Regions from separate parts of the Micromonospora fluostatini genome, predicted to be linked through region 2. Evidence: riboswitches for the same ligand, from Rfam matches in the RefSeq annotation. Region 2 holds a riboswitch; the other holds the start of a gene.
The links. A riboswitch is a leader RNA that binds a small molecule or an ion and turns the genes downstream of it on or off. The one in region 2 is predicted to bind thiamine pyrophosphate.
Positions count from the first base shown of each region.

Region 1: another riboswitch for thiamine pyrophosphate. It lies ahead of thiE (thiamine phosphate synthase); the one in region 2 lies ahead of ACQUFX_RS00370 (ECF transporter S component).

Region 1 is NZ_CP191251.1:6,729,433-6,745,187, reverse strand. Features, by position in the region: gene thiC (phosphomethylpyrimidine synthase ThiC) at 1-1,305, opposite strand, end outside; gene thiD (bifunctional hydroxymethylpyrimidine kinase/phosphomethylpyrimidine kinase) at 1,323-2,141, opposite strand; partial or broken gene ACQUFX_RS30200 (thiamine phosphate synthase) at 2,279-2,833, opposite strand; gene ACQUFX_RS30195 (thiazole synthase) at 2,878-3,669, opposite strand; gene thiS (sulfur carrier protein ThiS) at 3,675-3,875, opposite strand; gene thiO (glycine oxidase ThiO) at 3,866-5,047, opposite strand; gene thiE (thiamine phosphate synthase) at 5,041-5,667, opposite strand; TPP riboswitch at 5,662-5,771, opposite strand; gene ACQUFX_RS30175 (ThuA domain-containing protein) at 6,187-12,060, shown strand; gene ACQUFX_RS30170 (aldo/keto reductase) at 12,200-13,144, opposite strand; gene ACQUFX_RS30165 (ATP-binding cassette domain-containing protein) at 13,224-14,900, opposite strand; gene ACQUFX_RS30160 (class I SAM-dependent methyltransferase) at 14,942-15,547, opposite strand.
Region 2 is NZ_CP191251.1:75,690-91,444, reverse strand. Features, by position in the region: gene ACQUFX_RS00425 (metal ABC transporter ATP-binding protein) at 1-224, shown strand, start outside; gene ACQUFX_RS00420 (metal ABC transporter permease) at 227-1,093, shown strand; gene ACQUFX_RS00415 (ArsR/SmtB family transcription factor) at 1,137-1,436, shown strand; gene ACQUFX_RS00410 (Fur family transcriptional regulator) at 1,433-1,834, shown strand; gene ACQUFX_RS00405 (hypothetical protein) at 1,924-2,526, shown strand; gene ACQUFX_RS00400 (acyl-CoA dehydrogenase family protein) at 2,653-4,704, opposite strand; gene ACQUFX_RS00395 (DUF6328 family protein) at 4,939-5,427, opposite strand; gene ACQUFX_RS00390 (sugar isomerase domain-containing protein) at 5,563-6,312, opposite strand; gene ACQUFX_RS00385 (alpha/beta fold hydrolase) at 6,333-7,163, opposite strand; gene ACQUFX_RS00380 (TIGR03943 family putative permease subunit) at 7,193-7,954, opposite strand; gene ACQUFX_RS00375 (permease) at 7,951-8,940, opposite strand; TPP riboswitch at 9,450-9,556, shown strand; gene ACQUFX_RS00370 (ECF transporter S component) at 9,630-10,220, shown strand; gene ACQUFX_RS00365 (ABC transporter ATP-binding protein) at 10,388-11,863, shown strand; gene ACQUFX_RS00360 (energy-coupling factor transporter transmembrane component T family protein) at 11,850-12,650, shown strand; gene ACQUFX_RS00355 (hypothetical protein) at 12,667-13,077, opposite strand; gene gndA (NADP-dependent phosphogluconate dehydrogenase) at 13,517-14,959, shown strand; gene ACQUFX_RS00345 (hypothetical protein) at 15,155-15,340, opposite strand; gene ACQUFX_RS00340 (isoprenyl transferase) at 15,461-15,755, opposite strand, start outside.

The DNA.
Region 1 (15,755 bases), 680 kb from region 2:
CCCCTTGGCCAGGTCGGCCGCGTGCGCCGCGATCTTGTACGCGATCACACCCGCCTTCACGTCGTCCCGGTCCGGCAGCCCGAGGTGCTCCTTCGGCGTGACGTAGCAGAGCATCGCGGTGCCGAACATGCCGATCATCGCCGCCCCGATCGCCGAGGTGATGTGGTCGTACGCGGGCGCGATGTCCGTGGTCAGCGGGCCGAGCGTGTAGAACGGGGCCTCGTGGCACCACTCCTGCTGGAGGTCCACGTTCTCCTTGATCTTGTGCATCGGCACGTGCCCGGGGCCCTCGATCATCACCTGCACGTCGTACTCCCAGGCGATGCTGGTCAACTCGCCCAGCGTCCGCAGCTCGGCGAACTGGGCCTCGTCGTTGGCGTCCGCGATGGACCCCGGCCGCAGCCCGTCACCGAGGGAGAAGGTCACGTCGTAGCGGGCCAGGATCTCGCAGAGTTCCCGGAAGTGGGTGTAGAGGAAGTTCTCCTCGTGGTGCGCCAGGCACCAGGCCGCCATGATCGAGCCGCCCCGGGAGACGATCCCGGTGACCCGGTCCACGGCCATCGGCACGTACGGCAGCAGCACCCCGGCGTGCACCGTCATGTAGTCCACGCCCTGCTCGGCCTGCTCGATGACGGTCTGCCGGAACACCTCCCAGCTCAGTTTCACCGGGTCACCGCCGACCTTCTCCAGCGCCTGGTAGATCGGCACCGTCCCGATCGGCACCGGCGAGTTGCGCACGATCGCCTCGCGGGTCTCGTGGATCCGCTTGCCGGTGGACAGGTCCATCACGGTGTCCGCGCCCCAGCGGGTGGCCCAGGTCAGCTTCTCCACCTCCTCGGCGACCGAGGAGGTCACCGCCGAGGTGCCGATGTTGGCGTTGACCTTCACCAGGAACGCCTTGCCGATGATCGCCGGCTCGCACTCGGGGTGGTTGACGTTCAGCGGCAGCACCGCCCGACCGGCGGCGATCTCGTCCCGGACGAACTCCGGCGTCGTCTGCTCCCGGATCGCCACGAACTCCATCTCCGGGGTGACGACCCCGGCCCGCGCGTACGCGAGCTGGGTGGGCCGCCTCCCGTCGGTACCCGCCAGCGGGGTGCCCGCCCCGCGGACCGGGGCGACGTCCCCCCGCTCGGCGATCCACGGACCGCGCAGCGCCGGCAGCCCCACCTCCGGGTCGGAGCCCGGCCCCGAGGTGTCGTACAGCCGGACCGGCGGGTTGTCCCCGGTCAGGTCCACCTCGGCGAAGGGCACCCGGACGTCCGGCCGCGAGCCCTCGACGTACACCTTGCGACGTGCCTGCATGACAGCCTCCCTGTCGATCACGCGGGACGCGCCGACGGGACCGGCCGCTCCGGCGACCAGCCGAAGTGGTCCAGCGGGCCGGCCCCCGCGCCCAGCTTCCAGTCCCGCCCGCCGGTCAGCGCGCGGGCGACGTACTCCTTGGCGGTGTCGACCGCCAGCGGCACCGGGTCGCCGAGGGCCAGTCGGACCGCGACCGCCGCCGAGAACGAGCAGCCGGTGCCGTGGTTGTTGCGGGTCGCCACCCGGGGCCCGCGCAGCAGGGTGGTCCGGCCGCCGCCGGCCAGCACGTCGACCGACTCGCCGTCCGCGTCGACGTCGCCGCCGGTCACCACCACGTGCGCCGGCCCGGCGGCGGCGAGCGTCTCGGCCGCCGCGACCATCTCCTCGACCGTGGTCACCGGCGCTCCGGTGAGGGCGGCGGCCTCCGCGCAGTTCGGCGTCGCCACCTCGGCGTACGGCAGCAGCCGCTCGACCGCGGCCACCACGCCCAGCGCGTGCCCGCTGGTCGCCACCAGCACCGGGTCGACCACCAGGTGCGGCAGTCGCCCCGCCTTCGCCACCTCGGCGATCGCGTCGGCGACGGCGGGGGTACCGAGCACCCCGGTCTTCACCGCCCGCACGGCGAAGTCGGCCAGCACCGCCTCGAGCTGCTCGGTGACGGTACGCGGGGGCAGCGCCAGGACCGCGTCGACGCCCCGGGTGTTCTGCGCGGTGACCGCGGTCAGCACGCTGGTCCCGTACGCCCCGAGGGCGCCGAAGACCTTGAGGTCGGCCTGGATGCCGGCACCGCCGCCGGAGTCCGAGCCGGCGATGGTGAGCACGGTCGTGGGGGTCACTGTTCTCCTCCGCTCGGGGCCGCCTGGTGCGGCTCCGGTCCGCCCGGGACCGCCTGGTGCGGCTCTCGTTCGCCCGGTGTCGTCCGGTGCGTCGTCGGGGGCGCCGGCCGGACCTCCCCGTGACAGGTCCGGCCGGCCGTTCCGGCGGCGGTGAGCGCGGCGGCGGTGAGCGCGGCGGCCACCTCGCCCGGGTCACCGGCGCGCATCACCGCGCCCAGCACCGCCACCCCCACCGCGCCCGCCCCGACGCAGGCCGTCACCTGCTCGGGTGTGGTCACCCCACCGAGCGCCAGGGCCGGTACCGGGCTGCGCCCGACCAGCGCGGCCAGGCCCGCCGGGTGCAGGGGTGGGCCGTGGCCGGGTTTGCTGCGGGTGGGCCAGACCGGCGACAGGGTCACGTAGTCCTCCGTGGTGAGCCGCCCCAGCTCGGCCGCGTCGTGACAGGACCGCCCGACGAGCCGCACGGCCGGCGGCGGGTACGGGCCGGCGGCGGGCAGGTGCACGGCGTCACCGCCGAGCGGGTCGGGACCGGCCACGACGAGCGTGCCGCCAACGTCGGCGAGGATCGCGCGCAGGTCGGCGGCGAGGGCGGCCCGCTCGGCGTCGGGCAGGTCCCGCTCCCGCAGCACCACCCAGCGGACGCCGCCGGCCACCGCCCGCGCCACCACCCGGTCCAGCGCCTCCCGGGCCATCCGCCGGTCGGTGAGCACCACCACGCCGGACGGTGCCACGGTAATCACAGGTCCGGCCTGCCCTCGTCCGGGGTGGAGGCGAGGGCGTGGAACCGGCGGGCGATCCGGCCCGCGCCGTACGCCAGCCGCCCGGCCTCGACCGCGTACCGCATCGCGGTGGCCATCGCCACCGGGTCGACGGCCCGGGTGACCGCGCTGGCCAGCAGCACCGCGTCGCAGCCGAGTTCCATGGCCAGCGCCGCGTCCGAGGCGGTGCCGATGCCGGCGTCGAGGATCACCGGCACCTCGACGCTCTGCCGGATCAGCCGGATGTGGTGCGGGTTGCCGACGCCCAGCCCGGAGCCGATCGGGGCGCCGGCCGGCATCACCGCCGCGCAGCCCACGTCGGCCAGCCGCCGGGCCAGCACCGGATCGTCGCTGGTGTACGGCAGCACGGTGAACCCGTCCGCGACCAGTTCCTCGGCGGCGCGGAGCAGTTCCACCCCGTCGGGCAGCAGCGTCCGCTCGTCGCCGATCACCTCCAGCTTGACCCAGTCGGTGTCGAAGGCGTCCCGGGCCAGGTGGGCCACCTTGACCGCCTCGGCGGCGGTGTAGCAGCCGGCGGTGTTCGGCAGCAGCCGGACGCCGCACCGGTCCAGCAGGTCCAGCAGGCCGCCGGAGGTCCCCGGCGCGGTGTCCACCCGGCGCAGCGCCAGGGTGACCAGCCCGGTGCCGGAGGCCCGGACGGCCTGCTCCAGCACGTGCAGGTTGGCCGCCCCACCGGTGCCGAGGATCAGCCGGGAGCCGAACGTCTCCCCGCCCACGGTGAAGCCATCGTCGGGGCTCGTGGTGGTCATCCCGGTCACCCGCCCTGCGCCGCGCTGAGCACCTCGACCCGGTCCCCCGGCCGCAACGCGGTGGCCGGCCAGCCGGTCCGGGGCACCACCTCGCCGTTGACCGCGACGGCCACGCCGCGCTGCTGTGGGGTGACCTCCCGGACCAGGTCGGCCACGCTCGCCCCGGCGGCGACCGTCCGTTCGACACCGTTCACCGTCACGTCCACCCGTCCTCCTCGATCGACTGCTTGCTGCGACCCGTGCTTCCCGGCCGGGCCGCGCCGCAGGTGAAGCGGTCGGCGCCGAAGGGGGCCAGGAGCGGATCGGGGGTGCCGGTCACCACCAGGTCGGCGATCAGGTCGGCGGTGACCGGGGCCAGCACGATGCCGTGCCGGTGGTGTCCGGTGGCGACGATGACGCCGGGGCGGCCGGGCAGCGGACCGAGGACCGGGGCGTTGTCCGGCGTACCCGGGCGCAGCCCGGCGACCGCCTCGACCAGGTCGTACTCGGCCAGGTCGGGGACCAGGTCGACGGCGGCGCGCAGCAACCGCAGCACGGCACCGGCGGAGACGGCGGTGTCCGAGCGCTCCTCGACGGTCGCGCCGACCACCACCTCCCCGTCGGCGCGGGGCACCAGGTAGACCGGCTCGCCGTCGGCGTACCCCCGGATGACGTGGCGGAAGCCCGGCGGACCGCCGTCGGGCGCGCGGAGCCGGAGGATCTGCCCCTTCACCGGCCGCACCGGCAGCCCGGTGAGGGCGGCGGCGCCGCAGCCGGCCGCCACGACGGTGACCGGCGCGACCACCTCGGACAGGTCGGTGACCGGGGTGCCGACCAGCCGCGCCCCGGCCCGCTCGGCCGCCGTGCGCAGCGCCGTGACCAGCCGGCGCGGGTCGACCTGGTGGTCGGTGGCGGCGAACGCGCCGCCGCGCAGCCGCAGGGTGAGCGCCGGTTCGCGGTCGCGCACCTGCGACGGGCGCAGCGGCGTGATCGGCAACCCCAGACCCTGCTGGTACGTCCAGAGTCGACGCGCCTCGGCCAGGTCGTCGCCGGTCAGCCCGACGACCAGGGTGCCGTCGGTGCGGTACCCGATCGGCGTGCCGGCGGCCTCGGTCAGCTCGGCGGCGAACCCCGGCCAGCGGGCCGCCGAGTCGGCGAGCAGCCCGGTCAGCTCGTCCTCGCCGAAGTGCGCCTCGACGACCGGGGAGAGCATCCCGGCGGCGACGCCCGACGCACCCGACCCGGGAGCCGGATCGTGCACGACGACCCGCAGCCCCCGCCGCGCGCACCGCCAGGCGATCGCCAGCCCGATCACCCCGCCCCCCACCACCGCCACCTCCGGTGTAAGGAAGGGCCCCCTGTTAACGCTTTCGGTAGTAGAGGGGCCCCCTGCTAACACGTCAGCTCCCGGAGCAGCTCAGCGGTGGCCCGCGCCGGATCGGCGGCGGTGGAGAGCGCGCCGACCACCGCCACCCCGTACGCCCCGGCGGCGCGCAGCGCCGGCACGGTCGCCGCGGTCACCCCGCCGATGGCGATCACCGGTACGTCGACCGCGTCGGCGACCGCGCGGATCCCGGCCGGGCCGATCGGGTCGGGCAGGCCGTCCTTGGTCGAGGTGTGGTGGCACGGGCCGACGCCCAGGTACCCGGCCCCGGCGTCGACGGCGGCACGGGCGGTCACCGGCTCCCGGGCGGTGGCGCCGAGCACCGCGTCCGGGCCGAGCACCCGACGGGCGGCGTCGACGGGCAGGTCGTCCGCGCCGACGTGCCCGCCGTCGGCGCCCACCGCGAGCGCCACGTGCAGCCGGTCGTTGACCAGGCAGGTGGCCCGGTACGGGGCGCAGAGCGCGACGACCCGGCCGGCCAGGTCGTACGCCTCGCGGTCGGTGGCGGCGTCCTCGACCCGTACCTGGACGACCAGGTCGGGGCCGGCGACGCCGAGCGCGGCCCGGACCACGGCGAGCGGATCCCGCCCGGGTCGGGTGTCGGTGACCAGATGCAGTCGTCCCAGGGACGGCACGGCAACTCTCCTCCCTGCGCCGGCATTACCCGGATCAGGTTCGACGGTCGGGGGCTCCTAGCCCCCCTCTCAGCCCGGTGCACCGGGCTCCCGTGGGTTGGTTGCGTGCCACCGTACGACGAATCCCCGGATCCGCCAAGCCCCGCCCGGCCCCCGCCCCACCCCGTCCATCCACCGCGATCACGCAGTTCAGGCCCGCGTGACGCGGCATGTGCGGCATTTGCCGGGGCGGCAACCGCATGATCGCCGAAAGAGACGACGGCGGCGACAGGCGGGGACGGGGCGGGTGGGGGTTCCGGTTTGGGGGGCTCGCACCTATTGCGGGGTGGCGTTACGGAACCGTTACCGCTCCGCATCTTGCCGGACACTCACATATTGGCACTAATTTGTTTATTGGTTCGACAGAATGCTGCCGGGGGATCGGCGTCTCCTCGTCAGCGTGTGTCCGAGTCGATATCGGGGCGGTCTTCGGCGAGCCGCCCCTGTACGCCGTCGTCCAGTACGGACAGAGGAGACCTCGTGTCCCTATCCCGCCGCATCAGACCGCCGCGCGGCGCCCTTCCCGCGGCCCTGATCACCCTCACCCTCACCACCACCATGATCGGCGCGCCCGCCCAGGCCGCCCCCACCACCGCGCCCACGGCCGCGCTCGCCCAGGCGGCCCCGGCCGCGCTGGCCCAGCCGGCACCGAAGCCCGCACCGGCGCCGGCCGCGCGGACCGCCGCCGCCGAGCCGTACTCGATCCTGGTCTTCTCGAAGACCGCCGGGTTCCGGCACGGCTCCATCCCGGCCGGTATCGCGGCCATCCAGCAACTCGGTGCGGCGAACGGGTTCACCGTCGACACCACCGAGGACGGAGCCGCGTTCACCGACGCGAACCTGGCGAAGTACAAGGCCGTCGTCTGGCTCTCCACCACCGGGGACGTCCTCGACGGCGGGCAGCAGGCCGCGTTCGAGCGCTACATCCAGGGCGGTGGCGGGTACGCCGGCGTGCACGCCGCCTCCGACACCGAGTACAGCTGGGAGTGGTACGGCAAGCTGGTCGGCGCCTACTTCGCCAACCACCCGGCCAACCAGACGGCCACCGTCAAGGTCGAGGACCACGCCCACGACTCCACCGAGCACCTGCCGGAGCGCTGGGAACGCTACGACGAGTGGTACAACTTCCGCTCGAACCCGCGCTCGCAGGTGCACGTCCTGGCCAGCCTGAACGAGACGAGCTACAACCCGGGCGCCGGGGCGATGGGCCACGACCACCCGATCGCCTGGTGCCAGGAGTACGACGGCGGCCGGGCCTGGTACACCGGTGGTGGCCACACCAACGAGTCGTTCGCCGAGCCGGAGTTCCTGGAGCACCTGCTCGGGGGCATCCAGACCGCCGCCGGGGTGGTCGACTCCGACTGCGCCGCCTCCCAGACGTCGAGCTTCGAGAAGGTCACGCTGGACAGCAACACCAGCAACCCGATGGAGCTGGACGTCGCCCCCGACGGGCGGGTCTTCTACATCGAGCGGGACGGCCGGGTGCAGATCGTCAAGCCCGACACCGGCAACACCGTCACCGCGATCGACCTGGACGTCTTCACCGGTAACGAGGACGGCCTGATCGGCATCCGGCTGGACCCGGACTTCGCCACCAACAACTGGGTGTACCTCTACTACGCGCCCAACGGCGGCGGCCCCCGCAACTACCTGTCGCGGTTCACCGTCAGCGGAGACAGCATCGCCCTGGCCAGCGAGAAGGTCGTGCTGGAGGTCACCACCCAGCGCAACACCTGCTGCCACGCGGGCGGCACGATGGCGTTCGACTCGGCCGGCAACCTGTACCTGGCCACCGGGGACAACACCAACCCCTTCGAGTCCAGCGCCTTCACGCCGATCGACGAGCGGCCGGGACGCCAGGACTACGACGCCCAGCGGACCTCCGGCAACACCAACGACCTGCGCGGCAAGGTGCTCCGAATCCACCCCGAGGACGACGGGACGTACACCATCCCGGAGGGGAACCTCTTCCCGCCGGGCACCGAGAAGACCCGCCCCGAGATCTACGGGATGGGCTTCCGTAACCCGTTCCGGATGGGCATCGACCCGGCCACGGACACGCTCTACGTGGCCGACTACGGGCCGGACGCCGGCTCGGCCAACCCGAACCGGGGCCCCGAGGGCCTGGTGGAGTGGAACATCGTCGACCGGCCCGGCAACTACGGCTGGCCGTACTGCACCGGGACCAACCAGGCCTACAACGACTACCAGTTCCCGTCCGGGCCGAGCGGGGCGAAGTTCGACTGCGCCGCCCCGGTGAACAACTCGCCCAACAACACCGGCCTGACCACCCTGCCGGCGGCCATCCCGGCCACCGTCGACTACGGCTACGGCGGCAACCCCCGCTTCCCCGAGATCGGCGGCGGCGGCGCGCCCATGGGCGGCCCGGTCTACCGGTACGACGCCGACAGCACCTCGGACCGCAAGTGGCCGAAGTACTACGACGGCAAGGCCATCTTCGGCGAGTGGAACCAGTCGAAGATGTACACCATGCAGGTCACCAAGGACGGCAAGTCCCTGGTCGACATCAACCAACTGCTCACCGGGATGTCCTTCGTCCGGCCGATGGACTTCGAGTTCGGCCCGGACGGTGCGCTGTACCTGATCGAGTGGGGCAGCGGCTTCGGCGGCAACAACGACAACTCCGGGGTCTACCGGATCGACTACGTCGCCGGTGACCGGGCCCCGATCGCCCAGGCCAGCGCCGACCCGACCTCCGGCGCGGCGCCGCTGACGGTCACCTTCTCCAGCGAGGGCTCCCGGGACCCCGACGGCGGCGCGCTGACCTACGCTTGGACCTTCGGCGACGGGAACTCCTCCACCGAGGCCAACCCCACCCACACGTACGCCGAGGCGGGCAACTACAACGCCCAGCTCACCGTGACCAACGTCAAGGGCCGTACCGCCGTGGCGAACGTCCCGGTCACCGTCGGCAACACCGCGCCGACCGTCACCATCGAGTTCCCGCCGGACGGCGGCTTCTTCGAATGGGGTGACCAGGTCAAGTACACCATCAAGGTGACCGACCCGGAGGACGGCGAGATCGACTGCACCAAGGTCAACCTCCAGGTCCTCCTCGGCCACGACGAGCACGCCCACCCGCTGGACCAGCTCACCGGCTGCACCGGCACGGTGCAGACCCAGCTCGCCGCCGGCCACGGCGCGGAGGCGAACGTCTTCACCGTGCTGGAGGCGACCTACACCGACAAGGGCGGCGTCGGCGGGGCCGAGCCGCTCACCGGCCGGGCGCTGGAGATCCTCCAGCCCAAGCGCAAGCAGGCCGAGTACCACACGGCCACCGGTCGGGTCGCCGGCAGCATCGGCGGCGGCGACCCGGGCGTGCAGAAGGAGACCACCGGGGACACCGCCGGTGGCGGCCAGAACATCGGCTGGATCGAGGACGGCGACTGGTGGTCGGTCCAACCGGCCAGCCTGACCGGGATCGACGCGATCCGGATCCGGGTCGCCTCGCAGAGCGCCGGAGGACGGATCGAGGTACGCGCCGGAGCCGCCGACGGCCCGCTGCTCACCTCCGTCGACGTACCGGTGACCGGGGCGTGGCAGACGTACACCGACGTCACCGCGCCGGTACCGGCGGACGCCGACGCCCGGGGCACGCTGTACTTCGTGGCCCGGTCCCCGGCCGGGGCCACGAGCAGCCTGTTCAACGTCAACTGGATGGACTTCCTCGGCAAGGGCGTCACCGACAACACGCCGCCGACGGTGACCGCCACGGCCACCCCGACCAGCGGCACCGCGCCGCTGACCGTGGCCTTCGCCGGCACCGCCACCGACCCCGAGGACGACACCCCGTTCACGTACGCCTGGGACTTCGGTGACGGCGGCACGGCGGACACCCTGAACGCCGAGCACACGTACACCGCCCCGGGCACCTTCACCGCCACCCTGACGGTGACCGACAAGCGCGGGGCCAAGGGGTACGCCACCGTCCAGGTGAAGGTGGACGCACCCACCACCTCCTGCTTCGGGCTCCGCTCGGACGACTTCGGCGGTACCGGACTGGACCGGGAGCGGTGGCAGACCGTGGTCCGGGAGAACCAGTCGTACTCGGTCTCCGGGGGTGTCCTGCGCCTGCCCACCGGTGTGGGTGACCTGTACGGGGACCGCAACGACGCGACCAACCTGGTCCTCCAGCCGGTGCCCGCCGGGGCCTGGCAGGCCACCACGAAGGTCACCGTGCCGGTCACCGCCGACTACCAGCAGGCAGGTCTGATCCTGTACGGCGACGACGACAACTACGCCAAGGTGGACCTGCTCTTCGGCGGCAACCGCAAGGTGGAGTTCATCCGGGAGACCGCCGGGTCGCCGCGCAACGAGGGGGCCGACGCCACCGCCGCCCCCGCCGGTGACACCATCCACCTGCGGCTGACCAGCGACGGCACGAACCTGACCGCGGCCTTCTCGACCGACGGGCAGACCTTCACCCCGGTCGGCCGGGCAGCCGCCCTGGCCGGGATCACCAACCCGCAGATCGGCCTCTTCGCCCTCAACGGGGGCACCACCGCCCCGGTGGTGAACGCCGAGTTCGACTGGTTCCAGTTCACGCCGGACACCCCGGCCGAGCCGGTGGCCCCGTCGGACGAGTTCACCGGGAACGCGCTGGACAAGTGCCGGTGGAACGCGATCGTCCGGGAGGACGCGACCGCGTACCGGGTGACCGACGGCGCGCTGCGCATCGACGTGCCGAACGGTGACATCTACGGCACCGACAACACCGGGCCGACGAACTTCGTCCTGCAGACCGCGCCCTCGGGCGACTGGACCGTGGAGACGAAGGTCGACGGCAGCCTGCTGGACGAGCAGTACCAGCAGGCGGGTCTGCTGGTGTACGCGGACGACGACAACTACCTCAAGTTCGACTACATCGTGGACAACTCGCCCGGCCAGCCGGTCACCCGGCGGCTCGAGTTCCGCAGCGAGGTCGGCGGGGCGGTGCAGAACCCGCAGCCGAACGTCGAGAACCTGACCGGTTCGGTGTGGCACCTGCGGCTGGCCCGCACCGGTGACACGTACACCGCGTCGTACTCGGCCGACGGGGAGGAATGGACGTCCCTGGGCGAGCTGACCAGCACCGTCGTGGGGGCCACCCCGAAGGTGGGTCTGTTCACCCTCGGGGGCAACCAGACCGCCCGCAAGACGGCGTCGTTCGACTACTTCCGGCTCACCACCGGACAGGTCGACGGCACCGCCCCGGTCACCACGGCCGAGGTCGCCGGCACCCCGGTCGACGGCTGGCACACCGCGGCGACCACGGTCACCCTGACCGCGACCGACGAGGCCGGTGGCAGCGGGGTGGACCGCACCGAGTACCAGCTCGGCCCGGCCACCGCGTGGACCGCGTACACCGCCCCGGTGGAGATCACCGGTGACGGGGAGCACGAGCTGCGGTTCCGCTCCACGGACGAGGCCGGCAACGTCGAGGAGACGAAGTCGGTCACCGTCCGGATCGACACCACCGCGCCGGTCAGCACCGCGGCGTTCGCTCCGGCGAACGACGAGGGCTGGCACGACGGTACGGTCCCGGTGGTGCTCACCTCGACCGACGCCGGTTCCGGGGTGAAGCTGCTGGAGTGGTCGCTGGGCGGCGGCGACTGGACGCCGTACACCGACCCGATCGAGATCAGCGGTGACGGGCAGCACGAGCTGCTCTACCGGGCCACCGACAGCGCCGGCAACGTCGAGACGCTGAAGTCGGCGGTGGTCCGCATCGACGGCACCAAGCCGACGCTGCTGGTGTCCGGAATCGCCGACGGCCAGCTCTACGGCGACAGCCAGGACGTGCGGATCACCTGGCAGGCCGTCGACCCGACCTCCGGCATCCAGTCGGTGGTGGGCACGCTCAACGGTCAGCCGTACGCCAGCGGCACCCTGCAGGCCATGTACGAGCTGCCGCTCGGCCTGCACGAGCTGACCGTGACCGCGACCGACAAGGCGGGCAACAAGACCACCTCGACGGTCCGGTTCTTCGTCACCACCTCGTTCCGCGACATGCAGAACCTGATCGACCGGTTCTCGTCGACCGGGCGGCTGTCCAACCTGGCCCACCGGAAGCTGACCAACAAGCTGACGGCGGTCCGGACCTCGGAGGCGGCCGGCAACGACAAGCGGGCGGTGCAGCAGCTCACCGCGTTCCGGGCGCTCGCGGCCGACCCCGAGCTGGTCACCGAGGCTGAGATCCGGGAGGTCCTGGTCCGGGACGCCGACGCCATGATCGTCCGGCTCGGCGGCACGGCCAGCAAGGCCGGCGTGAAGGCGAACGACGGCAAGAAGGTCGACGGCACCGGCCGGCTCGACGACGATCCGACCCGGATCGCCCCGAGCGGCCAGCTCTGACCGAACCGGGTGCCCGTCCGTCGCCGTTCCTGGCGGCGGGCGGGCACCCGCTCTTTCCCACGCAGCCGTCCCGCGCGTACCTCGGGACACGCCCCCGGCCCGTCGGCCGGTGGTGTCGGGCCGGGGCCGGGTGGGGCGGTCAGAGGAAGGCGCGCAGGGCGGTGAGGTCGTCGGGGGTGGGCTGCCAGGTGCCGGCCGCCGCGTTGGCGCGGACCTGCTCGGGGGTGGTCGCGCCGGCGATCACCGAGGTGACCGCCGGTTGGGCGGCCAGCCCGCCGATGGCCACCTGGAGCAGGGAGAGGTCCCGCTCGGCGGCGAACGCCTCGATCGCCTCGATGGTGTCCCAGTCGGCGGCGGCCAGGCGCTGCGCGTACCGGCCGCTGCCGGCGAGGCGGCTGCCGGCCGGGGGCGTCTCGCCCCGGCGGTACTTGCCGGTGAGCAGCCCGTCGGCGAGCGGGAAGAACGGCAGCAGGCCGAGCCCGAACCGCTCGCAGGCCGGCACCACCTCCGCCTCGACGTCCCGTTCCAACAGGCTGTACTGGTTCTGCGCGCTGACGAACCGGCTCGTGCCGCCGGTCCGGGCGGTCCAGTCGGCGTCGGCGATCTGCCAGCCGGTGAAGTTCGAGTTGCCCAGGTACCGCACCTTGCCGGCGCGGACCAGGTCGTCCAGCGCCGCCAGGGTCTCCTCGATCGGGGTGCCCGGGTCCGGCTCGTGCATCTGGTACAGGTCGATGTGGTCGGTGCCGAGCCGGCGCAGCGACGCCTCCACCGCCCGCGCGACGTACCGCCGGGCGCCCCGGGCGCCGAAGTCCGGGCCGTTCGCCCCGCGCATGTCCATGCCGAACTTGGTCGCCAGCACCACGTCGTCACGGCGTCCCTTGAGCACCTGCCCGAGCAGTTCCTCGGAGTTGCCCTGCGGCTCGCCGTAGATGTCGGCGGTGTCGAAGAGGGTGATCCCGGCGTCGAGCGCGGCGTCGACCACCGCGCGGGTACCGTCCAGGTCGAGCTTGCGGCCGAAGTTGTTGCAGCCGACGCCGACCGTGGAGACCACGAGTCCGGAGTCGCCCAGCCGGCGGTAGGTCATCTCAGTCACCGCCCCAGCCTAGGCGAGCGGTGAGGAAGGGGCCCCTCTACACCGTTACGCGTTAACAAGGGGCCCTTCCTTACACCCCCCAGACCGGTTCGGGGGTCTCCACCACGTCGCCGTCGCCGCGGAACAGCACGAAACGGTCGAAGGAGCGGGTGAACCAGCGGTCGTGGGTCACCGCGACGACGGTGCCGGCGAAGGCCGCCAGCCCCGCCTCCAGCGCCTCGGCGCTGGCCAGGTCGAGGTTGTCGGTCGGCTCGTCGAGCAGCAGCAGGGTCGCCCCGGACAACTCCAGCAGCAGCACCAGGAACCGCGCCTGCTGGCCGCCGGAGAGGGCGCCGAACCGCTGGTCGCCCTGGCCGGCCAGCTCGTACCGGCTCAGCGCGGCCATCGCGGCGTGCCGGTCCATCCCGGCCCGGTGCTCGTCGCCCCGCCAGAGGATCTCGACAAGCGTCCGGTCCGTCAGCTCGGGCCGGTCGTGGGTCTGCGAGAAGTGCCCGGGGCGGACCCGCGCGCCGAGCCGGGCCACCCCGTCGTGCGCCACCGGGGCGAGCGCGGCGGCCCCGTCGACCGGGCCGGTGGCCGGGTCCGGGTCGCTGCCGCCCCGGGCCAGCAGCCGCAGGAAGTGCGACTTGCCGGTGCCGTTGGCGCCGAGCACCGCGACCCGGTCGCCGTACCAGAGTTCCAGGTCGAACGGGTAGGTCAGGCCGTCGAGTTCGAGCTGTTCGCAGATCACCGCGCGCTTGCCGGTCCGCCCGCCGGCCAGCCGCATCCGGATGTCCTGCTCCTTCGGGGGTACGGGCGGCGGCCCGGCCTCCTCGAACTTGCGCAGCCGGGTCTGCGCCGCCTGGTACCGGGACGCCAGCCCGTCGTTGTACGCGGCCTTCTGCTTGTACATCAGCATCAGCTCGCGCAGTTTCTGGTGCTCCTCGTCCCAGCGGCGGCGCTGCTCGTCGAGGCGGGCGTGCCGGGCCACCCGGGCCTCGTGCCAGCTCGTGAAGCCGCCCGGGTGCACCCAGGCGCTGCCGCCCTCCACCGTGACCACCCGGTCGGCGGTACGGGCCAGCAGTTCCCGGTCGTGCGAGACGTAGAGCACCGACTTGGTCGACTCCCGTAGCCGCCCCTCCAGCCAGCGCTTGCCGGGCACGTCGAGGAAGTTGTCCGGCTCGTCCAGCAGCAGCACCTCGTCGGTGCCGCGCAGCAGCAACTCCAGGGCGAAGCGTTTCTGCTGGCCGCCGGAGAGGGTCCGCACCGGCCGGTCCCGTACGGCGTCCCACGGGCGGTCGAGCACCACCGTGGCGACGGTGTCGAAGAGCACCTCGGCGTCGTACCCGCCGACCTCACCCCAGACGGCGAGCGCGTTCGCGTACGCCAGTTGGGCCTTGCCGGCGGCGGCGCTGTCCGTGCCGCGCGCCTCGGCCGCGCGCATCGCCGCCTCGGTGTCGGCGAGCCGGCGGCCGGCGTCGCGCAGGGCGGGCGGAACGAGGCCCAGGGCCAGGTCGGCGAGGGTCGACTCGTCGCCGATCATGCCGATGAACTGGCGCATGACGCCGAGTCCGCCGGAACGGGCGACGCTCCCGGCGCGCACCGGCAGGTCACCGGCGACCATCCGCAGCAGCGTCGTCTTCCCCGCGCCGTTCGGCCCGACCAGGGCGATCTTGGCGCCCTCGCCCACCCGGAACGACACGTCGCGCAGCAACTCGCGGCCGTCGGGCAGGACGTGCCCGACCGCTGCCACGTCCACATATCCCACGTCGGCATCCTGCCCGAGAGCACCCGCCCGGCGACAACCAATTACCGGGTGACCCGCAGCACCCGGTACCCCTTCTGGCTGGCGTGCCGCTCGACCCGCCAGCCCTGCTCGACCAGCCAGCGCTGGAGCGAGTCGCCGCCGAGGTGCCGGGCGACCACCAGCCAGCCGACCCCGTCCGGGGCGAGCCGGGGCAGCCAGCGCAGCAGCAGCGCGTGCAACTCGGCCTTGCCGATCCGGATCGGCGGGTTGGACCAGAGTTGGGCGAAGGTGACCTCCGGCGGCACGTCGTCCGGCGCGGCCACCCGGACCCGGTCGGCCACGCCGACCCGGGCCGCGTTCGCGGCGGTGAGGCCCCGGGCCCGCTCGTTGACGTCGACCGCCCAGACGGTGGTCGCCGGTGCCGAGGTGGCCAGCACGCAGGCGATCGGGCCGAAGCCGCAGCCGAGGTCGAGCAGCGCGCCGGTGGTGGCGGCGGTCGGCAGGTCGGCCTTGCGCAGCAGGACCGTCGTACCGGGGTCGAGCCGGTCGGCGGAGAAGACCCCGGCGGCCGAGGCGAGGGTCCAGTCCCGCCCGGCGACGGAGAACTCGACCTCCCGTGGCGCGGCGGCGGCCGTGGGCTCGGCGGTGAAGTAGTGGTCCCCGGTCACGTCCGGCATTCTCGCACCGGCCCGCAGCCCCGCCGCCGACGGCTCGGCAGCACCCGCGGTTTCGGCCCGGCACTCGGGTCGGACCCGCCCCGGCGGCACCGCGCCTCGCCGATACCCCGCGCATCCTGGCCCGGCATCTGCCGGTTAGGCACGGTGTGACCGCCCGCCGGCCACCCGGCGAGGGTGGGACCGGAGAGGGCTTCGCATC
Region 2 (15,755 bases):
CCACGGCGCTGCGCGGCTTCGTCGTCGGCGGCGGGACGGTGCTCCTGGTCGCCCACGAGCTGGGCCCGCTGCGTCCGGTGACCAGCCGGGCGCTGGTGGTGCACCAGGGCGGCATCGCCCACGACGGCGCGGTGCCGGAGCCGGCCGGGCACCACGCCGAGCCCGACCACGACCACGTGCACCCGCACGGTCCCGACGAGCCCGTGGGGCTGTGGAGCAGATGAGCATCGAACTCTTCCAGTACCCGTACATGCAGCGGGCCCTGATCGGCGCCCTGGTGATCGGCCTGGCCGCACCGGCGCTCGGCATCTACCTGGTGCAGCGCCGGCTGGCGCTGATCGGCGACGGGGTGGGGCACGTGGCGCTGACCGGGGTCGGCGCCGGGCTGCTGCTCAACCGGTCCCCGGTGCTGGTGGCGGTGGTCGCGGCGATCATCGGGGCGGTCGCCATCGAACTGGTCCGGGCCCGGGGGCGGACCAGCGGGGACCTCGCCCTGGCGCTGCTCTTCTACGGCGGCATAGCCGGTGGCGTGATGCTGGTCGGGCTCTCCGACAGCACCAACGCCAACCTCAACGCGTACCTGTTCGGCTCGCTGACCACCATCTCGTCGACCGACCTGACCGCCATCGCGGTGCTCGGCGCGGCGATCACGGTGGTCATGCTGGCGCTGCGCCCGGCGCTCTTCGCGGTCTGCCACGACGAGGAGTACGCCCGGGTCTCCGGCCTGCCGGTGCGTACCCTCAACCTGCTGATCGCGGTCACCACGGCGGTGACCGTCACGATCGCCATGCGGGCCGTCGGGGTGCTGCTGATCAGCGCGCTGATGGTGGTGCCGGTGGCCACCGCGCAGCAGGTCACCCGGGGATTCCGCAGCACCATGACGGCAGCGATGGCGCTCGGGCTCTTCGCCGCCGGGGGCGGGGTCTTCGTCGCCGCCAACGTCGACACCGCGCCGGGAGCCTCGGTGGTGCTGCTGGCGATCGCGTCGTTCCTGGTCGTGGCGGTCGCCGGGGCGGCCTGGCGGGTGCTGCGCCGCCGCCGGGCCCCGGTCGCCGCGCCCGCCCCGGAGCCGCACGAGGTGGTGCTGCGCTGATCCTGGTTTCCGGCCGCCGGCTGGTAACGGTTACCGTTGCAGGGTGACCAGCGCGAACGGCTACGACTCGTACGAGGGTGCGAGCGAGTTGCTGCGGGCGCTCTCGGCACCGATCCGGCTGGCCATCGTCAGCGAACTGGCCGAGGGCGAACGCTGCGTGCACGAGCTGGTGGAGAAGCTCGGCGCGACCCAGCCGCTGGTCTCCCAGCACCTGCGGGTGCTGCGCGGTGCCGGGGTGGTACGCGGCTCGCGGCGCGGCCGGGAGATCGCCTACGCCCTGGTCGACGAGCACGTCGCGCACATCGTGGCCGACGCGGTCGATCACGCCGGGGAGGGATCGTGACCGAGGAGAGCGGCACCACCGTCCGCAACACCCGCCAGCGCAGCGCGGTCAGCGCCCTGCTCGGCGAGGTCGAGGGCTTCCACAGCGCCCAGGATCTGCACGCGATGCTGCGGGAGCGGGGCGAACGGGTCGGCCTGACCACGGTCTACCGGACGTTGCAGGGGCTCGCCGACGCGGGCGAGATCGACGTCATGCGCCCGCCGGGCGGCGAGCACCTCTACCGCCGGTGCAGCGAGGGGCACCACCACCACCTGGTCTGCCGCTCCTGCGGGCGGACCGTCGAGGTGGCCGGCCCGGCCGTGGAGTCCTGGGCCGACCGGGTCGCCGCGCAACACGGGTACTCCGACGTCAGCCACACGCTGGAGATCTTCGGCACCTGCCCGGCCTGCGCGCCCTGACCCCGCCCGCTGCCCGCGCCCTGCGCGGCGTCCCCCGGCCGGTGGTCGGGGCATCGACGGGTGGGCGGGGGCGTGACACGCTGTCCGGCGTGAAAATCTACGCTGACCGCTCCCCCGTCGCCCTCCGTCAGCTCCTCACCGACCTGCTCGTCGTCGCCTGGGTGTACGCCTCGATCCGGGGCGCGCTGTGGCTGCACGACCTGGTGCAGAAGCTCGCCGTACCCGGGCAGAAGATGGAGGGGGCCGGCGGTGGCCTGGCCGACAACCTGGCCGACGCGGGCGGCAAGGTCGGCCGGGTACCGCTGGTCGGCGACGAGCTGACCGCGCCCTTCGAACGGGCCGCCGGGGCCGCGCGGGCGCTGGCCGAGGCCGGCCGCGACCAGCAGGAACTGATCGACCAGCTCGCCCTGGCCCTCGCGGTGGCCGTCCTGATCTTCCCGCTCGGGCTGGTGCTGGTCGGCTGGCTGCCGCTGCGGGTGCGCTGGATGCGCCGGGCCGGCGCGGCGGCGGCGCTGGCCGGCGTCCCCGCCGGCCGGGACCTGCTGGCCCTGCGCGCCCTGGCCAACCAGCCGGTACGGCGGCTGACCCGGATCACCCCCGACGTCGCCGAGGCGTGGCGGCGCGGCGACGACGCCACCGTGGACGCCCTGGCCGAGCTGGAACTCCGCCGCCTCGGCGTCCGCCGCCGCTGACCCACCCCCGCCCCGCCCGTGCCGGGGTGCAAGGAAGGGCCCCTTATTAACACGTGGCGGGTGAGAAGGGTTCCCTTCTCTACCGTATGCGTTAACAGGGGGCCCTTCCTTACACCTCAGCGCGCCTCAGCGGAGGCGGCGGCGGACGTCCTCGGTGGTGCTGGGGCCGGGCGTCCAGGGGGCCACCCAGGGCTGGTCGGTGGGGGGCGTCACCACCCCCTCCTCCAGCGCCGCGTACCGACCGGCGAGGATCCGCTTCGCCGCGGCCACGTCGACCCGGTCGGTGTTCGACCACAGTGCGGTGAAGAGCTGGTCGATGCGGAGCTGGGCCTGCCGGCAGAACAGGTCGGCCAGTTCCAGGTTCTCCGGGTGGGCGTCGCGCTCGGCGTGCGCCCGTACGCAGACCGCGCTCATCGCGAACAGCTCCGCGCCGATGTCCACCACCCGGCCGAGGAACGCCTGCTTGCGCTCCATCTTGCCCTGCCAGCGGGACATCGCGTAGAACGTCGACCGGGCCAGCTTGCGGCTGTACCGCTCGACCTGGCGCAGGTGCCCGGCGAGCGGGCCGAACCCGGCGTACGCGGTCGGCGACTGGCCCCGGCCGACGGCCAGGGTGGGCAGCCACTTCGCGTAGAACGCCCCGGCGCGCGCCCCGGCCTTCGCCTTGCGGCCGAGACCGGCGTCCGGGTCGATGATGTCCCCGGCGACGGAGAGGTGGGCGTCGACCGCCTCCCGGGCGATGAGCAGGTGCATGATCTCGGTGGAGCCCTCGAAGATCCGGTTGATCCGCAGGTCCCGCAGGATCTGCTCGACGGCGGCCGGCCGTTCGCCCCGGGCGGCGAGCGAGTCGGCGGTCTCGTACCCGCGACCACCCCGGATCTGGACCAGCTCGTCGGCGATGGTCCAGGCCATCTCGCTGGCGTAGAGCTTGACCAGCGCCGCCTCGATCCGGATGTCGTTGCGGTCGTCGTCGGCGAGCAGGCAGCACAGGTCGAGCATGGTCTCCATGCCGTACGTGGTCGCGGCGATGAAGGCCAGCTTCTGGGCGACCGCCTCGTGCTCGCCGACCGGCCGGCCCCACTGGACCCGGTCGGCGGCCCACTCCCGGGCCACGTTCAGCGACCACTTGCCGGCTCCGACGCACATCGCGGGCAGCGACAGCCGGCCGGTGTTCAGCGTGGTGAGGGCGATCTTCAACCCCTTGCCCTCGCCGCCGATGACGTTCTCCTTGGGGACGAAGACGTCGTGGAAGCGGGTGAGGCTGTTCTCCAGGCCGCGCAGCCCGACGAAGGAGTTGCGTCGCTCGACGGTGATGCCCTCGGCGTCCCCCTCGACGACGAAGGCGGTGATCCCGCCGCGCCGCCCCTCGGTGGCCGGCACCCGCGCCATCACCACCAGCAGGGTCGCGACGGTACCGTTGGTCGCCCAGAGCTTCACCCCGTTGAGCCGGTACCCGGTACCGTCGGCGGTGGGCTCGGCGGTGGTGCCGAGCCGGGCCGGGTCGGAGCCGACGTCCGGCTCGGTGAGCAGGAACGCGGAGACCTCACCGGCGGCGAGCCGGGGCAGGAAGCGCTGCTTCTGCTCGGCGCTGCCGAACATCTTCAACGGCTGCGGCACCCCGATCGACTGGTGCGCCGAGAGCAGCGCGCCGATCGCCGGGCTGACCGACCCGGCCAGCATCAGCGCCCGGCAGTAGTGCAGGTTGGTCAGGCCGAGGCCGCCGTACTCTCGGTCGATCTTCATGCCGAACGCGCCGAGGTCGGCCAGGCCGTGGAACACCTCGTCGGGGATGCGGGCGTCCCGTTCGATCGCCGCGCCGTCCACCTCGCTGGTTACGTACGCGCGCAGCCGCCCGAGGAACTCCTCGGCGCGGGCGCTGTCGGCCGGGTCGGGGCGCGGCCAGGGGTCGATCAGGTCCAGGCGGAGCCGGCCGAGGAAGAGTTCCTTGCCGAAGCTGGGCCGGTCCCAGGCCGCCTCGCGGGCCGCCTCGGCGACCTGCCGAGCCTCCTTCTCGCTGACCTGCCCCGCCTCGCCGGGCAGCGGCCCCGCCCCGTCACCGGGTCCGGCCGACTCGGGCGACGCGGCGTGCCCAGCCGCCGGAGCCGGCACGGGGTGCTCGGTCGTCGTCGCCGGGGCCGGCGCGGGGTCCGCGTCGGCCCCGGTTCGGTCGTTGCGCATGGTGGTCACGGGCTGCCTCCTCGGGTCCGGCTGCACGGTCGGTGGCTCCGAACGAGCGCTACTCCCGGGTAGTTACCCAGGAGTAGCGTCCGGTACGCCTCTATTCGGACCTGCCCGGCCCTCACTGGGCCCCGGCGTCGGTTCCGTCACCGTTGCGCCCCTCGGTTCCGTCACCGTTGTGCCCAGGTGGGCGAACGGTCCGAGCCGGCCGGGCGGATCGGCGGCGACCAGGGGTCAGGCCGGGGTGTCCTCGTCGTCGTCGAGGTCGTCCTCGCCCCAGTTGCGTCGAGCGAACGGCAGCGCCGCCCAGAAGGTCAGGAACCAGACCCCGGTGCACCCGGTGAGCAGCAGCGCCACCCAGAAGGGCAACACGAAGTCGGTGACCAGCAGGACCGCGCTGACCATCGCGACCAGCATGAAGGCGAGACCACCGCTGGCCATCCGGTGCGCGAAGCGGACCAGTTCCGGCTTGCGACCCTGCCGGAACAACGCCCGGTGGAAGGCGACCGGCGAGATGATCATCGCGGTGGCGGCGGCAGCGGCCAGCAGCGCGACGATGTAGACGTCCCGTTGGAAGTTCGTGGTCTCGCTGAAGCCGGCGCTGAACGGCAGGGTGAGCAGGAAGGCGAAGAGGATCTGCACGCCGGTCTGCGCGACCCGCAACTCCTGGAGCAGGTCGGCGAAGTTGCGCTGCCAGCGCTGCTTCTCGGTTTCCTTCGACACGCGCAACCTCCGTGAAGACGTACCGCCCACGGGGTCCACCCCCGGTTGGCGACAACGCCTGTGCCCGGCACCGGGCACCACGAAACCAACTCATGTCCGTCGCTGCGGCCGGTGTCGGCCGGGGCGACCGGCGGGTCACGACCCCCGGCGGATCCGCCCTGCGTACCGGGCCTCCAGGGCGGCGTTGTGCGCGTCCCCGTCGGGAATGTTCGCCGACAGGTACACCGGCGCGGGCACACCGACGTCGAGCAGCCGGGCCACCACCTCGACCACGATCTGCTGCGCCAGCAACGCGGCGGTGATCGAGGAGACCGCGCCCACCGCACCGCCGCCGGGTAACGGCAGGGTCGCGTCGCCGTACGGGGCGCCGTTGTCCAGCACCACGTCGGCGAAGTCGGCCACCTTGCGCCCGGAGGGGTGCCGGGAGGTCATCCGCGCCGAGTGCGCGGCGGAGGTGATCACGACCAGGCCGTGCCCGCGCTCCCTGACCAGCGCGGCGAACTCCACCATCGCGCCGTTGACCCCGGAGTTGGAGGCGAGCACGAAGACGTCCGACGGGCTGACCGGGGTGAGGTCGAGCAGCCGGTGCGCCACCGCCGGATCGCGTTCCAGCATCGGCCCGAGCAGGTCCGGCGACTCGCCGCCGCGCAGCACCACGTCCCGCAGCGCGATCCGGTTGGTCGGCACCAGCCCGCCGGCCCGGCCGGCGATCTCCATGGCCAGGGCCTCGGAGTGACCGGTGCCGAAGGCGTGCACCACCCCGTCGGCGCGGACCGCGTCGGCGATCAGGTCCGCCGCGCGGGTCACCGCCTCCCGCTGGCCGGCGGAGACCCGCCCGATCGCCTCGGTCACCGCCGCCAGGTACGCGTCCGCGCTCACCGTCATGCGTCCTCCGTCCGTCGGGGTCACCGGGCCGTACCGACCCGGGCCAGGATCGCCTCGGCGAGCGCGGCGGGGGCCTCGTCGGGAATCCAGTGGCTCACCCCGGTCAGTTCGACGAGGCGGTACTCCCCCGTCACCTGGGCGGCGCACGCCTCGGCGGCGGTCCGGCCGACGGCCGGGTCCTGGTCGCTCCAGACGAACGTCGTCGGCACCCGGGCCGGGGCGACCTCGGCCAGGTCGGTCGGGGACATCGCCCGGTACCAGTTCAGCGCGGCGGTGAGCGCCCCGGGCTCGCGCATCGGCGCGGCGTACCGGTCCACCCGGTCGGCGTCGCCGACCCCGGTGAGCAGCGCCCGCAGCGCCGTCGCGTCGTCGGCGAGCAGGACGTCCTCCGCCTTCCCCGGCTGCCGGAACAACCCGATGTACGCCGAGCGGTCCCGCTGTTCCGGGTCGGTGCCCAGGGCGTACGCCATCGCGGCCGGGTGCGGGACGGAGACGGCGGTGAGCGTGCGGACCCGGTCGGCGTGCCCGGCGGCCAGGTGCCAGGCGACCAGCGCGCCCCAGTCGTGCCCGACCAGGTGCACCCGGGGCGCTTCGAGGGCGTCGAGCAGGGCGAGCGCGTCGGCGACGCACTCGGTGATCCGGTAGTCGGCGACCTCGGGTGGCCGGGCGTCGGGTGAGTAGCCCCGCTGGTCCGGCGCGTACGTGCGCAGCCCGGCGGCGTGCAGCGCCGGGAGCACGTCGTCGAACTCGCCGCCGTGCTGAGGGAAGCCGTGCAGCAGGAGCACCGGCTCACCCGTCGCCGGCCCGCCGGAACGTACCTCGAAGGTGAGCCCGCGCGCGTCGATCCGCATGATCGGGAGCCTACCCACTCCGGGGCGTCCTACTCGTACGGGCGTTTCGGGGCGGGCACCTCCCGCCAGGTCTCCACGTCCAGGTAGGGGATCTCCGCGTCGTTGACCGGGTCACGGCCGACCCGGTCGCTGTAGCGGCCGACCACCTCCACCCAGGTGTCGTCGGGCAGCCCGACCGGCGCCTGACCGGTCAGGCCGAGCTTGACCGGACGCCCGTCGGCGGCGCAGCAGGAGAGCACCATCCGGGCCAGGATCGGCCTTTTGTCCGGGCCGGTGGCGATGAAGCCGGTGAGGTGGACCCGGCGGTCCCCGAGCGACGCCCCCGCGTCGAACAGCGCCCGGGAGGCGTAGTCCAGCACGGTGATCCGCGCCGGATCCTCGTCGGGCAGGGCGGGATAGTCGGGCAACCCGTCACCGGGGATCGTGGTGCCGGCCTGGCTGACCGCGTACGAACCGAGCGCGGGCGGGGCGACCAGCAGCAGCCCGAGCACCGGCAGCAGGAGCAGCCACCCGACCCGGGGCTCGTGGTGGCCGTGCCCGCCGTGGTCGCCGGGCTCGCCGGGCTCGGCGTGGTCGCCCTGGCCGCTCGGCGTGCCGCCCCGGCCGGGCAGGAGCGGGCGCAACTCGTACCAGAGGGTCATCACCGCGGCGGCGATCAGCGCGATCCCGGCGGCGACGAGGAACGGGCGCAGCCCCTCCTTGACGTACCGCAGGTAGAGGTCGGTGACGCTGGCCCGGACCACGGCCCCGCCGAGCAGGAGCAGGACGACCGCCTGTGCCTGCCGGTTCACAGCAGCACCGCCCCGACGGCCACCGCCACCGTCACCGCGACCACGAAGGTCGCCGGCGCGAAACGGTACGCGAACCGGCGGCCGAAGACCCCGGACTGCATCGCGACGAGCTTGAGGTCGACCATCGGACCCACCACCAGGAAGACCAGCCGGGACGTGAGGGAGAACTGGGACAGCGACGCCGCCACGAAGGCGTCCGCCTCGGAGCAGAGCGAGAGCAGCACGGCGAGCAGGGCCAGGACGAGCACGGAGAGCACCGGGTTGTCGGCGAGGGTCTGCAACCAGCGCTCCGGCACCAGGACGTTGATGCTGGCCGCCGCCATCGCGCCGAGGACCAGGAAGCCACCGGCGTGCACCACGTCGTGCCGGACCGCCGACCAGAACGCCGCCCCGCGGGAGAGCCCGTCCAGGTCGGGGCGGTGCGGGAGCCGGATCCAGTCGGTCCGGCCCAGCCGCAGCCAGAGCCATCCCATGATCATCGCCACGACCAGGCTGGCCAGGCCCCGGGCGAGGACCATCTCCGGGTTGCCGGGGAAGGCGACCGCCGTGGCGGTCAGCACGATCGGGTTGATCGCCGGGGCGGCGAGCAGGAAGGCCAGCGCGGCGGCCGGGGTGACGCCCCGGCGCATCAGCGACCCGGCGATCGGCACCGCGCCGCACTCGCAGCCGGGCAGCACCACCCCCGCCGCGCTGGCCACCGGCACGGCCAGCGCCGGTCGCCGGGGCAGCGCCCGGGCCCAGAACGAGCGGGGCACGTAGACCGCGATCACCGCCGAGAGCAGCACCCCGAAGACCAGGAACGGCACGGCCTGCACCATGATCGAGACGAAGACGGTGGTCCAGGTCTGCAACCGGGGCGTGGAGAGCAGCCCCGCCACCGGCTCGCGGAAGATCACCAGCAGGACCAGCAGGGCGGCGAGCACCTCCACCGACCCGATCCGGTCGCCGAGCAGCCGGCGGCCCCCGTCCGGCCTCCCGCCCCCCACCGGCCCGCCCGTCGGCGGCGCGGTGGGCCCACCCGGCGACGACGGGTCGGAAGCGCCCGGGCGCGGGGTGGAAGCATCTGGTGGGGAGTCGGGAGCGCCCGGTGGCGGGGCCGGCGCGGCCAGTCGACCGGGTTGCCCGGTCGCGGCCCGCTCGCCGCCCTCGACAGATCCGCCGTCCACCCGTGACACCCGCCCGCCTCGTCGATCGTCACGCCGTCCCGCCCCGCCGCCGGGGCCCTGACGGCCGCCTGAGAGTACTGCCCGCGACGGGACCGCGTCGATGCGTGCCACGCGGCCTGTGGAAAAGCCGCCGGATCGGCGCATCGCACCGCGTCGGGACACCTGAAGTAGCGGGTCGCGACGCCGGGAGAAGCCCGTCGAGCCATCGGGACAAGCGCGCCGCGACACCGGCAGGAGCGCGCCTGGGCGACTCCGCCCGCTGCGGTGAGCAGCGAAAAGATCACTTTGCCCGGCGATCTTCCGAGGTGTTAGCGTCGATGAGACAACTTCACCTCCGACAGGGGAGCGCACAGCGCTGAGAGTGCGGGCCGGGGCCCGCAGACCCTCGAACCTGATCTGGGTAATGCCAGCGCAGGGAGTTCGGTCGACCTCCAGCCGCGCCGTCGTCCGGCCAACCGGACGCGGCGTGCGTCTTCTCCTGGTTCGCAGTCCGGACTGGGAGCAATCACGTGAACCGCACCGACACGCACCGCTGGCGGACGATCGACATCGTGGTCGCCGCCGTGATCGCCGTCTCCTTCGGCGTGATCTTCTGGGCCTGGGGCCTGGTCTGGCGGGCCGCCGACCCGGCCTTCGCCGCCGCCCCGGCGACCCAGGCCATCATGTACGGCGTCTGGCTGGTGCCGGCCGTCCTCGGCGGGCTGGTGATCCGCAAGCCCGGCGCCGCCCTCTTCTGCGAGGCGGTGGCCGCCACCATCTCGGCGCTGCTCGGCTCGGAGTGGGGCGGGATCACCATCGTCCAGGGCCTGATCCAGGGGCTCGGCGCCGAACTGGCCTTCGCCGCCTTCCGGTACCGCTCGTTCCGGCTGCCGGTCGCGGCGCTCGCCGGCGCGCTCACCGGCCTCGGCGCCGCCCTGTTCGACTTCGTCGTCTGGAACGCCGAGTACGACCTCGTCACCTACCGCCTGCCCTACGCGGCGCTGACCGTGGTGAGCGCGACCCTGATCGCGGGGGTCGGCGGGCACTACCTGACCCGGGCCCTCGCCGGCACCGGCGTCCTCGACCGTTTCCCCGCCGCCCGCGACCGCACCCCGGTCTGACCCGGCCGCCCACTGTGTCGATCATGGAGTTGACGTCCCGCGACACGACGTGCCGGCCGGTCAACTCCATGATCGACGGGCCGGGGAGGGGCGGGGCGACGGGCCGGAAGGGGGCGGGGCGACGGGCCGGAAGGGGGCGGGGCGACGGGGCAGGGAGGGGGCGGGGCGTGAGCGGGGTGTGGGTGCGGGGGTTCGGGTGGCGGCACGCGGGGCGGAGGCGGTGGGCCGTGCGCGGGGTGGACCTGCGTGTCGAGCGCGGCGAGCGGGTGCTGCTGCTCGGGCCGTCGGGGGCCGGTAAGAGCACCCTGCTGGCGGCGCTGGCCGGGCTGTTGCCCGAGGACTCCGGTGAGCAGGAGGGCAGCGTCGAGGTCGACGGGGTCGACCCGCGCAAGGACCGGGAACGGGTCGGCATCGTCTTCCAGGATCCGCAGACCCAGCTCGTGATGGCCCGCAGCGGCGACGACGTCGCGTTCGGCCTGGAGAACCGGGGGGTGCCGGCGGACGAGATCTGGCCCCGGGTCGACGCGGCGCTGCGCCGGGTCGGCTTCCCGTACCACCGGGACCGGCCCACCGCCGCGCTCTCCGGCGGCGAGCAGCAGCGGCTCGCCCTGGCCGGGACGCTCGCCCTGCGCCCCGGCCTGCTGCTGCTCGACGAGCCGACCGCGAACCTCGACCCGGCCGGGGCGGACCTGGTCCGCGCGGCGATCGCCGGCGCGCTCGACGAGGACACCACCCTGGTCCTGGTCGAGCACCGGGTCGCCGAGGCGCTGCCCCTGGTCGACCGGGTGGTGGTGCTGGAACCGGGCGGCGGGGTGCGCGCGGACGGGCCACCGGAGACCGTCTTCGCCGCGCACGGGGACGCCCTGGCGGCCGAGGGGGTCTGGGTGCCGGGCCGGCCGGTGCCGTCGCGCCGCGCCCGCACCCCGGCCGGTGCCCCGTTGCTCACCGCCGACCGGCTCGGCCTGCCGCCCCGGCTGGCCGCCACCGACCTGACCGTACGGGCCGGGGAGGCGCTCGCCGTGCGGGGGCCGAACGGCGCCGGCAAGTCCACCCTGGCCCTGCTCCTCGGTGGACTGCTGCGCCCCGGCACCGGCCGGGTGACCGCCGGGGCCGACCTGGCCGGCCGGGACGCCCGTACTCCCCCGCACCGGTGGCGGGCGCCGGCGCTGGCCCGCCGGATCGGGTCGGTGTTCCAGGACCCGGAGCACCAGTTCGTCACCGCCACCGTCCGCGACGAACTCGCCCTCGGCCCGCGCCGTACCGGTCGACCGGAGGAGGCGGTCCGGGCCACCGTGGACGAACTGCTGGAGCGGCTGCGGCTGACCCGGCTGGCCGGGGCCAACCCGTACACCCTCTCGGGTGGCGAGGCGCGACGGCTGAGCGTGGCGACCGCCCTGGCCACCGCGCCCCGCCTGCTGATCTGCGACGAGCCCACCTTCGGGCAGGACCGGCGGACCTGGCTGGAGCTGCTGGACCTCTTCGCCGACCTGCGCGACGCCGGGCACGGCGTCGTCACGGTCACCCACGACCCGGACTTCGTCGCCGCGCTCGCTGACCGGACCGTCGTCCTGTCCCGGGCCGACGGGGGCACCGGCCCGGCCCCGGCCGACCGGACCGTCGGGGGCGACGATGCTCCAGGTTGAGCCGGTCGCCGTGCCGGGCGCGCCGCTGGCCCGGCGCAACCCGGTGGCGAAGCTGGCGGCGGCGCTGGTCTTCTCGGTACTGCTGATCGCCACCCTGGACCCGGTGGCCCCGGCGATCGCCATCGCCGTCGAACTGGCGCTGCTCCCGCTGTTCGGGGTCCGCTACCGGGTGCTGGCCCGGCGGGCGGCACCACTGCTGGTGGGCGCGGTGGGCATCCTGGTCACGCTGGTGCTCTTCGCCGCCGACCGGTCCGGTACGACGCTGGTCGCGGCGGGTCCGGTGCTGGTCACCTCGGGGGTCCTGGTGACCGCGCTCGGGCTGGTGCTGCGGATGTTCGCGGTGGCGCTGCCCGGGGTGATCGTCTTCGCCACCACCGACCCGACGGACCTGGCCGACGCGCTGATCCAGAACGCGAGGGCGCCGGCCCGGTTCGCCATCGGCGCGCTGGCCGCGTTCCGGCTGGTGCCGCTGCTCGCCGAGGAGTGGCAGATGATCAGCATGGCCCGCCGGGCGCGCGGGGTGGACGCCGGGCGCAACCCGGTGGCCCGGCTGCGCCTGTTCGCCTCGACCGCGTTCGCCCTGCTGGTCGGCGCGATCCGCCGGGGTACCCGGCTGGCGGTGGCGATGGACGCCCGGGGCTTCGACGCGGGCACCCCGCGCACCGTCGCCCGCCGGCAACGGTTCACCGTCGCCGACGGGCTGCTGGTCGCCGGGGCGGCGGCGCTGGCCGGGGCCGCGCTGGCGGTCAGCGTCGCCCTCGGCACCTTCCGCCCCCTGATCGGCTGACCCTCCCCGGCGGTGCTCAGCTCCGCCGGAAGGCGTACCGGCGGGTCTGACCGGCGGAGCGGCCACGGCCGGAGATCGCCCCGCGCCGGCCGTCCTGCCGCGGTCCCGCCGTCGGCGTCGCCGACGGGGCGGGTCCGCCCGGCCGGACCACCGGTTCGACCGACGACGCCGACGGCACCAGCCCTGCGGGCCGGGCCGGCAGGTCGGCGGGCCGGGCCGGCAGGTCGGCGGGCCGGGCCGGCAGGTCGGCGGGCCGGGCCGGCACGCCCGCCGGCGGGACCAGGCCAGCCGGCGGGACCGGGCCAGCCGGCGGGACCAGGCTGGCCGGCGGGACCAGGCTGGCCGGCGGGGTCGCCGGCGGCGCGTCCACCGGGGACGGTGCGGGCGACGGGGTACGGGACTTCTTCGGGTTGCGGGCAGCAGGCATCTGGTGGCTCCTCGTGGGAACGGGACCGTCCGGGCCGGCCGGGCCGGCCGGGCACGGTCGGGCGAGCGGGGAGAAGGGGTGCCCCCGGGGTCGGCCCGACGTCGACAGCGCACGTGGCGGTGGACGGGATGCGGACGCCCGCAGGCACAGGGGACCACGGCGACGGCGGTGGTCCCGGGGCTCGGCAGGGGCGTCAGTTGCGCATGACCGGACGGTATCCGACCCGCCCGCCGACCCGCACCCGAATTACCGGCCACCGTCGACGGCCCGCCGGGCCCGGCCGATCCGTGCGCCGCGACCGGAGGTGGCGACACGCGGACGCACCTGCGGGTGGTGCCGGCGCGACCACCTGGTGACACCGTCTCGGTCTCCCCGCCGGGTCCGCGACCGGCCGCGATACCGTCTGCATCAGCAGGCCGACTGGAAGGTGGCGGAACGGATGACTGAACAGGCGACGGCGCAGATCGGCGTGACCGGGCTGGCGGTGATGGGCCGGAACCTGGCCCGCAACCTCGCCCGGAACGGGTTCACGGTGGCGGTGCACAACCGGTCCCCGGAGCGGACCCGCAAGCTGGTGGCCGAGCACGGCGACGAGGGCACGTTCGTCCCCGCCGAGTCCCTGGCCGACTTCGTGGCCGCACTGGAGCGGCCACGCGCGGTCATCATCATGGTCAAGGCCGGCGCGCCCACCGACGCGGTCATCGACGAGCTGATCCCCCTGCTGGAGGCGGGCGACATCGTCATCGACTGCGGCAACGCGCACTTCGCCGACACCCGCCGCCGGGAGGAGGCGCTGCGCACCCACGGGCTGCACTTCGTCGGCACCGGGGTCTCCGGTGGCGAGGAGGGCGCGCTGCTCGGCCCGAGCATCATGCCCGGCGGCTCCGCCGAGTCGTACGCCAAGCTCGGCCCGATCTTCGAGAAGATCGCCGCCCAGGTGGAGGGCACCCCGTGCTGCGTCCACGTCGGGCCGGACGGCGCCGGGCACTTCGTGAAGATGGTGCACAACGGCATCGAGTACGCCGACATGCAGCTCATCGCGGAGGCGTACGACCTGCTGCGGGCCGGCCTGGACGCGACGCCCGCCGAGATCGCGGAGATCTTCCGCGAGTGGAACACCGGTGAGCTGGAGTCCTTCCTCATCGAGATCACCGCGGACGTGCTGGCGCACACCGACGCCGACACCGGCAAGCCCTTCGTCGACGTGGTACAGGACCGGGCCGAGCAGAAAGGCACCGGCCGGTGGACGGTGCAGAGCGCGCTCGACCTCGGCATCCCGATCACCGGCATCGCCGAGGCGACCTTCGCCCGGTCGCTGTCCGGGCACGCCGGCCAACGCGAGGCGGCCCGCCGGGCGTTCCCGGACGCGGGCGAGAAGTGGCAGGTCAGTGACCGGGAGGCGTTCGTCGAGGACGTCCGCCGGGCGCTGCTCGCCTCGAAGATCGTCGCGTACGCGCAGGGCTTCGACCACATCCGGGCCGGCAGCAGCGAGTACGACTGGAACATCGACCTGGGCAGCACCGCCACCATCTGGCGGGGCGGCTGCATCATCCGGGCCCGCTTCCTGGACCGGATCAAGCAGGCGTACGACCAGCAGCCGGACCTGCCGAGCCTGCTGGTGGCGCCGTACTTCGCCGAGGCGGTGGCGGCCGGTGTGCCGAGCTGGCGACGGGTGGTGGCCGACGCGGCCCGGGCCGGCGTCCCGGCGCCCGCCTTCGGCTCGTCGCTGTCCTACTTCGACGCGCTGCGGGCGGACCGGCTGCCGGCCGCGCTGATCCAGGGCCTGCGGGACAACTTCGGGGCGCACACCTACCAGCGGGTGGACCGCGAGGGCAGCTTCCACACCCTCTGGGCCGCCGGCCGCGCCGAGGTCGCCGGCTGACGGTCGCCACGGGCCGGCGGTGACCGCCGGCCCTCGGCACGGCTCGACACGACGGGGCCGTCCGCTCCGACGCGGTGAGCGTCGGAGCGGACGGCCCCGTGCCGTACCCGGTGTCCCCGCGCGGGTGCCACCCCGGTCACCCCGCCGGGGCGGCACCCGCACATCCCTCGATCCCCTCGTTCCGTCGGCCGACGGTCACCAGAACCGGCGGCGCCTGGCCCGCTGCGGGCGCAACATGTCGGCGCCCCTGGTCAGCAGCCGGCTCACCCCGGTCGGGCCGCGCCGGGCCTCCAGGGTGTGGCTGAGTCGGCGGGCACCGGCCGCCGCCAGCGGCACCGCCACGGCCATCACCGCGTACTGGCCGATCCGCTTGCGCATCATCTCGGTTCACCTCCGTCAGTCGCTCCTGACCTGGTGATACCCAACCGGGTCCGCCGGTAAGCCTCCGGCCGCCGGAGCCGTTGACCGGGCCTCCGGCCGCCTGAGCCGGGTGACCGGGCCTCAGACCGGCGGGGCGACCGGGTTGGGCAGCGCGCCGCCGAAGCGGCGGTCCCGCTGGGCGTACAGCTCGCAGGCGTACCAGAGGTGCCGGCGGTCGAAGTCCGGCCAGAGGGTGTCCAGGTAGACCATCTCCGCGTAGGCGGTCTGCCAGAGCAGGAAGTTGGAGATCCGCTGCTCCCCGGAGGGGCGCAGGAAGAGGTCCACCTCGGGCACCTCGGGGTGGTACAGGTACTTCGCCACGGTCTTCTCGGTGACCTTCGCCGGGTCCAGCCGGCCGGCGGCGGCCTCGGCGGCG